One region of the Exiguobacterium sp. FD-YE-25-4 genome, then DNA from elsewhere that is predicted to be linked to it. Evidence: a T-box and tRNA genes for the amino acid it is inferred to sense, from the RefSeq annotation. Region 1 holds a T-box; the other holds one or more tRNA genes.
The links. A T-box is a leader RNA that pairs with one kind of tRNA and senses whether it is charged. The one in region 1 lies ahead of argS (arginine--tRNA ligase), so its partner is inferred to be a tRNA-Arg.

Region 1 (4,283 bases):
ACAGTGGTGCGTCCCATTCGAAGCGCATCTCATATTCGACCGAGGCTTCGTTCGGATAAGCGTGATCGAGCAAATCGAACACGATGTGACGGTCAATCGGCTGACGCGTCTTCAAATCAAAGTACAGGGTACGGTCGAACAGTTTAAACTCGACGAACCCTTCGTCATAGTGATTGAGCCGCTCACATTGACTGAGAAACACTTCGATGGCTTGCGCCTCGCTCTGCGATAACGACACGGCTTCTTTTGCCTCATCATACTGTTCAATCAACGATTTAAAGGCGTCTTGCCGGCCTTTTTGGATGATGAGCCGCTTGATGAAGAACGTCAACGCGGCAGCGATGCTGCTGACGACGAGTAAATTCGTCTCCCGGAACAACGAGGCCGCCAAAATGAAGACGAGACTGACGATATACGTATAAAACGCGATGCTCAGAAAATCGCGGACCGGGATGTCGACGCGGAACCACCAACCGACTTGATACTTTTGCACGACCGTGTTCAAGATGATGGCCAGAATCAAACCGGCGAGCGGCAGGAACGAGTCTTGAGAATAGAAGCCGAGACCGGTCACACCACCAAGTGCCAAGTAAACACCGGCTGGGATGGCAATCTCCAAGAAAGACGTGATGGCGTTCCAAGGATACGTGAAGCGGAAGCGTCGAAGCGCGACGCGCGGTTTCAAGTTTACGAACTGGAAGACGAGGAGACCAATCTGATTGACGAAAAGCGCCGTCTCGAAATCAAAAAACAAGAAAATGATGAGGACGATACTTTCCGAAAACGTGAAGTAGACGCCTTTCCGTTCGATGGAGTCCATTTGAAAAATGATGACAAGGAGCGCGATCAAGATGAACGGCAACGGCTCGATGGCGGGTATGTTCAATACGCCTGTGGCGAACAAGGTGATCGTCGATATGAGTAAAACACTCCATATGCTCCAACCAAGGACGGACATCTTGCGAAAATGGTTCATGGTTCCCTCCTATGTGGGAAAATTCGATATGTATGGTAGGAGATTCGGCACAATCATGCCTGAGTCCTGCCTATTCATCATAATGGCGGAATTCTAGCATTGAGTCTATATGAAATATCCTCTATAATGAAATTGCTTTTCAACCACATAGACGAAAGTCGATGAAAAAGAGAGTAACGATCGTTCCGTCAACAAAGCGACCTAGGGATTGGTGAGAGCCTAGGCTGACAAACATCGCGAAACGCACTTTTGAGATGCTGCCCGAACCTTAGTAGGCGTAGCCGGGGGACCCCCGTTATCACCGATAAAGCGGTCTGCGTCAAGCAGGCAAGAAGAGTGGTACCGCGGGCCATCCCGTCTCTTTGCATCTGTGCAAAGGGCGTTTTTTTTTATGAAAATTTTATAAGGAGGAATTGTAATGAGTTATGAACGCAAATATGCGGAAGCCTTGTCCCGTGTCATCGGGGACGAGTTGACGCTCGACCAAATTGAAGCTCTAATTGAAAAACCAAAACATGAGGCACACGGGGACCTTGCTTTCCCTTGTTTCCAACTCGCGAAAGCCTACCGGAAAGCGCCGGTCATGATCGCGACTGATATCGCGAACGATTTGAACGATGAATTGTTCACAAAAGTCGAGGCGGCTGGACCATACGTGAACGTCTTCTTGAGCCGTGACGTCGTGTCACAAGAAATCATCAACATGGTGCTCGACGAAAAAGCGGACTATGCGACGCATGCGACCCGCAACGAGACAATCGTGACCGACTTCTCGTCACCGAACATCGCCAAACCGTTCTCGATGGGACACCTCCGTTCAACTGTAATCGGGAACGCCATTAACCAGATCGCCCGTAAAAACGGCTACGACGTCGTTGGGGTCAACCACCTTGGGGACTGGGGGACACAGTTTGGAAAACTGATGGTCGCCTATAAAAAATGGGGCAACGAGGAAGCGGTACGTGAGCATCCGATTGCCGAATTGTTGAAGCTTTACGTTCACTTCCATGAAGAGGCGAAGACGCAACCGGAACTTGAGGACGAAGGCCGTGCTTGGTTCAAGAAACTTGAAGACGGCAACGAAGAAGCGACTGAGCTATGGACATGGTTCCGTGACGAGTCGCTCAAAGAGTTCCAAAAAGTATACGACTTGCTCGGCGTCGAGTTCGACAGCTTCCACGGGGAGGCGTTCTACAACGACAAGATGGACCGCATCGTCGCCATGCTCGAAGAGAAGAACCTTCTCGTCGAAAGTGAAGGGGCGATGGTCGTCTCACTCGAAGACGAGAACTTGCCGCCATGCTTGATTAAAAAGAAAGATGGCGCGACGCTTTACGCAACACGTGACTTGGCAGCGGCCGTTTATCGTCATGAGACGTATAACTTCGTCCAAGCGAACTACGTCGTCGGCGGCGAACAGGCGCTTCACTTCAAGCAGTTGTTCTCGGTCCTCCGTAAACTCGGCTACGACTTCGTCGATGGCATGCATCACGTGCCGTTCGGTTTGATTTTGCAAGAAGGGAAAAAGATGTCGACACGAAAAGGTCGCATCGTCTTGCTCGAGGAAGTGCTGAAAGAAGCAATCGAGAAAGCTCAAGGCAACATCGCCCAGAAGAACCCAGAACTTGCGAACGCGGACGACGTGGCACGTATGGTCGGTGTCGGCGCGGTCATCTTCCACGACTTGAAGAACGAGCGCATCAACAACATCGAGTTCGACCTCGACAGCATGCTCAAGTTTGAAGGCGAGACAGGCCCGTACGTGCAGTACACGAACGCGCGTGCGAACTCGCTCCTCCGTAAAGGCAACTACGACGGCTCGACATTCACGGGTGCGGATGACGACCACACGTGGGGCGTCGTGACGATGCTAAACGCGTTCCCACACGTGATCACACGTGCCCATGAGCGCCGTGAACCGTCGATCATCAGCCGTTACGTCCTCGACTTGGCGCAATCGTTCAACAAGTATTACGGCCATGTCCGTGTACTCGAAGAAGATGCTGGTAAACAGTCGCGTCTCGCCCTCGTCAAAGCGGTGACGATCGTATTGACAGAAGGACTCCGTCTGATCGGTGTTCAAGCTCCAGAAGAAATGTAAGCACAAATAAGGGACCCTTTTGAGGGGGTCCCTTTTCCTATGCCTTCATTCGTGTGACTGTCCGGGTTTTTGTATCGTACAAACACCATTCCCGGTCGAAGATGACGGCGCCGACGTTGATGACGTACCGTTTTTTCTTCAATGTGAACGGTTTCCCGATTTCCCAGGGAATCGAACGGCCTTTCCGGTAAATCCCCGGGATATGGCTGTGGCCGATAAAGACGAGCGGATACTTGCCTTTCTCGACGATCGGTTCCCAGTCCGGACTCCAGTTCACTTGATGGCCATGCAAGAACAACGCCTCATCGAGCGTCGTCTGTTCCGGTAATAATGAAATCCGCGTCTTAACTGGATGCGACACGACGAGCACCTCGTCAATCCGTTCTTCTTGATTGCCACGCAGACTCGGGAACGTGAGCAGCGCCTCGTAATCCGGATCGTACGTCACGACGTCGGACACTTCGTGGAACCGTTCGTTCCGTCGCTTTTTGCCAATGTGGCATTCATATAAATCGCCGAGGCAGAGGATATGCTCCGTCTCACGCCGGACCGACTCGAGGACGGCCTTCAAATCATCAAACGAACCGTGCGGGTCACTGATGATGGCGAGCTTCATCGGTAGTTCGTAAATTGGGCATCGACAGACAATTCGAGCTCACGGACGAGCTGCATGACGGCTTGGAGGTCATCGCGTGACTTGGCCGTCACACGGATTTGATCGTCTTGGATTTGCGACTTCACTTTCAATTTTGATTCTTTAATGGCGTTGTTGATTTTTTTCGCATCGTCTTTATCGATGCCGCTCTTCAACTTGACGCGCTGACGGACGGTGCCACCGAGGGCGCGCTCGATTTTTTGGTAGTCGAGGTTTTTCGTCGGCACGCCGCGCTTGATCAATTTCGAGATCATGACGTCCTTCAATTGCTCGAGCTTGTAGTCGTCATCCGATACGAGGACGAGGTCGCCGTTGTCGAGTGACATCTCACTCTTCGATCCTTTAAAGTCGTAACGGTTTAAAATTTCTTTCTCGGCGATTTGGATCGCGTTCTTCACTTCTTCCAGGTTCATTTCTGACACAATATCAAAAGAATTGTCTTTTGCCATGTTTCATCCATCCTTTACAAGGGTTTTGTTATAATGATAGCAGATTTGAAGTAGTGAAGGAGTGAAAGAGATGGAACATACTATCGATCAACAGACAAATGT
Region 2 (4,283 bases), 1.2 Mb from region 1:
TTCCTTGGATGGCCCGTCCGACGGTCGACTCGTGCTTGCCGATCCGTTCGGCGACTTCTTTCCGCGTCAACGGATGCAAGACGAGCTTGCCGTCGAGCCAGTCCGCCTGACGTTCCGCGATGACCGTCCATACCGAATGTAGCGTCGCGTTCCGCATCTCGAGCGTCTCGTGCCACCACTTCGCCTCGCGGTCGTCCCCGATCCGAGCCGCATCGAGCGTTGGGCTGAACCATGTCGTCACAAGCCCATCGTCACGCCGGGCGACTTCGAGTTCCGGTACGATATGCTCGGTTCCTTCATATAATATTGGTGTTTTCGGTAACGTCGCCACGATACGGGTCACCCGGTCGAACTCGGCCACCGAGATGTCGAGTCGGCCCGGGATGTCATCAACGTTCGCGTCGAGCGCCTCGAACACGTCCAAGACGAGCGGGTCGTCATGTTCAATCGCATGCCGGTATTGGCAGTCCCGCTCATTCTTCGCGCCGATCCCCGTCGGTTCTAAAAACAAGAGCGCCTGGCGTGCCGCCTCAACGTCCGCCACATCGACCTCGAAGCGATGGGCGAGCACGAAGTCACTATCAGGTAAGAGGCCGCGGTGGTCTAGCGCGAGGACGAGCCGCTTTTGAAGCATACGTTGGACCTCGTTCCCACTTCCTTCCTCAATCTGTTCGAACAGACGGGACTCGAATCCGCTCGCCGTGTCCTCCACCCATTCGACCGCGCCGCTGCCGATGGCGATGTTCGGGTTCCGCTTTGACAAGCGGCCAAGCTGAAAAGCGATCGCGGTCCGGTCTGCTTCGAGAACCGGCAGACGCCTGACCATGTCCTGGGTCAGTTGTTGCTTTTGAAGTTGCTGTTGTTCTTGGCGTTGCATCGGTCACACCCCTCTCGTTTCCTATTGTAGCGAAAGGCGGGAAAACGCGCTCAAAAAAAAGTGAGACGAACAGGATTGCTTTTTTAAAAAAACAAATGTATAATAAATCGTGTCAGAGAACATGCACCCGTAGCTCAGGGGATAGAGCACTGGTTTCCGGTGCCAGGTGTCGGGAGTTCGAATCTCTCCGGGTGTATCAAAGAAAGAGGTCAGGCAGATGCCTGGCCTCTTTTGTCGTTTTAGAATCGTCAAACCGTGGAATAGGTCAAAAACGATGACTATCGTTTGACCAACATTGACTATAGCGGTATGATATGTTTACAACCTACATAAAGGAGGCAGATTCAATGTTAATTCCAACAGTTATCGAACAAACAGGTCGCGGGGAACGCGCGTACGATATTTACTCACGCTTGCTCAAGGACCGCATCATCTTGCTCGGAAGTGCGATCGACGACAACGTCGCCAACTCGATCGTTGCCCAGCTCCTCTTCCTTGCAGCCGAGGACCCAGATAAGGACATCTCACTTTACATCAACAGCCCGGGTGGTTCGATCACTTCCGGAATGGCGATTTATGACACGATGAACTTCATCAAACCGAACGTGTCGACGATTTGTATCGGAATGGCCGCATCGATGGGTGCCTTCTTGCTCCAAGCCGGTGAAAAAGGCAAACGCTTCGCGCTTCCAAACGCGGAGATCATGATTCACCAACCGCTCGGCGGTACGCAAGGTCAAGCATCGGACATCAAGATCCATGCTGAACGCATCATCAAGATGCGCGAGAAATTGAACCAAATCATGGCCGACAACACAGGCCAGCCGCTTGAAGTCATCGAGCGCGACACAGAGCGCGACTACTTCATGTCAGCTGAACAAGCGAAAGACTACGGTCTCATCGACAAGGTCATGACGCGTTAATCCAAAAGCGCCTTTCCCAACTCCGGGAAAGGCGCTTCTTTCGCTAAACAGACGCCATATGATTCGTCTGTCGTCAGCTCTGGTTGCAATTTTTCCCAAACAAACGGGATTGTGGTGAGTTCGGATACATAGCCGTTCACGATTTTCGGTCGGTCCCACATCTCATAACGTACTTTCATTGAATCTCCCCCTGTTTGCATCCATTTGATTTGTTGCTCGACTTGTCGCAACGCCTCGATTTCGCGTTGGACCTCATCAAGTCTGCTGTCGAGTAACTCGCTCACACTTTCTGCCGTCTGAATTTGTTCGAGCGAGATACCCATTTGGCGTAGTAACTTGATTTCGTTCAGGCGTCTTATTTCTTCCATCCCGTATAACCGATACTGATTATCTAAACGAGTCGGTCGGACGAGTCCTTTCGCTTCATACCATTTGATTGCTTTAGTGGACAACCCCGTTAGATGGACCACTTTTCCGATTTGAATCATTGGCGTCCCCCCTTCTCGTTGATCATAAAGCCGCCCGTAGCGGACAGGTCAACTCTTTTATTCCTTGACCTCGACCCCGAACACATAGCGGCTGTCCCCACGCGGCCACTCCCCGCCCGTCTCGAACAAATAGACACCCGGTTCGTCTGGGACGACGGGATCAGACCGTACGAGCTCCCCATCGATGATTTGATGGAATGAGACGTTCGACGGCTCGGCATGGAACTCGACATCAATCTCGGCACCCGGCTCGACCGGCACGAGCTGCAAGTCGTCCGCTTCCGGCAACCCGTGGTCTTCACATACCGCCTCGCCCCCATTGGACCAGCAGAACGTCGACTGTTTCACTTCGGCCGTCACCGATCCGACCCGGACTGTCGGGAGCGGCGGTTTGATCGAGGACTCCGACTTCCAAAACGAGGTGGCCAACAACGCGCCGCCGACGAGAATCAACCCAACCACGACGATCCATAACCCTTTTCGTCTCAACTCGCTCATCTCCTTTGTTCTTGTATTCCCCGTTCCACGAAAAAACGACCCACTTCCGTGAGTCGTCCCGTTCATTTCGGGCGTCGAAGCCCTTTCATCATATAGCCGCCTTTAAAGTCGATCGGATCGAATGCGACGAGGAACGCCTTAGGCTCATACTCCTCGACCATTTGCCGCAAATCTTTCATCCGCGTCCGTGCCGCCAAGACGTCGAGACGATATCGGATGCCGTCACGTCCCTGTCCTTGGTAATGCGTCACGCCATAACCGCTGTCGCGCATCTTTTGGATGAGCTCGGCCGGGAACTCTTGCGTGTGGACTTGGATCATGTTGTAGCCGATGGCAAGCTTCCGCTCGACGTAACCGCCGACGAGAATCCCGAGCCCGAATCCGACCGCATAGACGATCATGCCGAGCGTCGTCAAATCTTGGAACACGATCCCGAGCGCGAAGATATAGATTAGCGTCTCAAGCGTCCCGAACAGCCCCGCAATCATCGTTTTTCCTTTGACGAGCATGATGGTCCGAAGCGTCAGCACCGGTACGTAGACGAGTTGTAATACTAGGATGAGCAAGATTTGCCCCATAGGATCGACCTCCATTCGAATTCAATATAACCACTATTCCAAATTTTAAGGCCGGATGCAACCAAAAAAGGCTGACCGCAGTCAGCCTTTCGCAATTATTTGTCTAAGTTATCCACGCTCGTGAGCAGTTCATAATCTTTGCGGATGACCTGATAGATGGCGTTCGTGTCACCTGACAATACTTCTTCCGCGCGCAATTGGTTGAGGAAGAGGCTTGTCGCGAACGTGACGAGGGCGCTTTTCGGGATCCCGATTTGTTTCGCACGCTCCGTGATGACCTGGTCTAAATCAGCGTCGATCGTGAGCGAGATTCTTTTCTTTGCATTCGACATAATCATGAAGCTCCTTTAAGTTACATTTCTAAGTCCTATACACAATTGCTAATTATATAGGAAGAATGGTTTTGGTGCAACCAGGGTCACGACGAGCTGATTTCTTCACCGTTTCGCACCTTGTCCGCGATTTGATCGATTTTGCGGAGCCGATGGTTGATCCCCGACTTCGAGATCGGTCCCGTCTCGAGCATCTCGCCGAGTTCTTGGAGCGAGACGTCTTGATGGGTGACCCGGAGCTCGGCAATCTCCCGGAGTTTGACCGGTAAGATTTCAAGCCCGACCGTGCGCTCGAGGAACTTGATGTTCTCGACTTGGCGGAGCGCCGCCCCGACGGTCTTATTCAAGTTCGCCGTCTCACAGTTGACGAGCCGGTTGACCGAGTTGCGCATGTCTTTGATGATGCGCGCGTCCTCGAAGTCGAGCATGCCGCGCGTCGCCCCGATGAGTTTCAGGAAGTCCGAGATCTTTTCACTCTCTTTGATATAGAGGATGTGCCCTTTCTTCCGTTCGAGCGTCTTCGCGTTCAAGCCGAAGCGGTTAGCGAGGTCACGGAGCGCCTGGTTATGGTTCTCGTACAGGCTGTA

Region 2: it has a tRNA-Arg gene. The T-box ahead of argS (arginine--tRNA ligase) is inferred to sense a tRNA for this amino acid. The anticodon was not compared.

Annotation. Positions count from the first base shown of each region.
Region 1 is NZ_CM168041.1:326,093-330,375, forward strand. It holds gene AC13H5_RS01670 (GGDEF domain-containing protein) at 1-976, opposite strand, end outside; T-box leader at 1,129-1,341, shown strand; gene argS (arginine--tRNA ligase) at 1,395-3,077, shown strand; gene AC13H5_RS01680 (metallophosphoesterase family protein) at 3,115-3,693, opposite strand; gene AC13H5_RS01685 (YajQ family cyclic di-GMP-binding protein) at 3,690-4,181, opposite strand; gene pulA (type I pullulanase) at 4,252-4,283, shown strand, end outside.
Region 2 is NZ_CM168041.1:2,079,228-2,083,510, forward strand. It holds gene AC13H5_RS10690 (RNA polymerase factor sigma-54) at 1-877, opposite strand, end outside; tRNA gene AC13H5_RS10695 (tRNA-Arg) at 1,001-1,073, shown strand; gene clpP (ATP-dependent Clp endopeptidase proteolytic subunit ClpP) at 1,225-1,800, shown strand; gene AC13H5_RS10705 (MerR family transcriptional regulator) at 1,797-2,288, opposite strand; gene AC13H5_RS10710 (hypothetical protein) at 2,346-2,786, opposite strand; gene AC13H5_RS10715 (DUF2179 domain-containing protein) at 2,849-3,364, opposite strand; gene AC13H5_RS10720 (hypothetical protein) at 3,460-3,696, opposite strand; gene whiA (DNA-binding protein WhiA) at 3,783-4,283, opposite strand, start outside.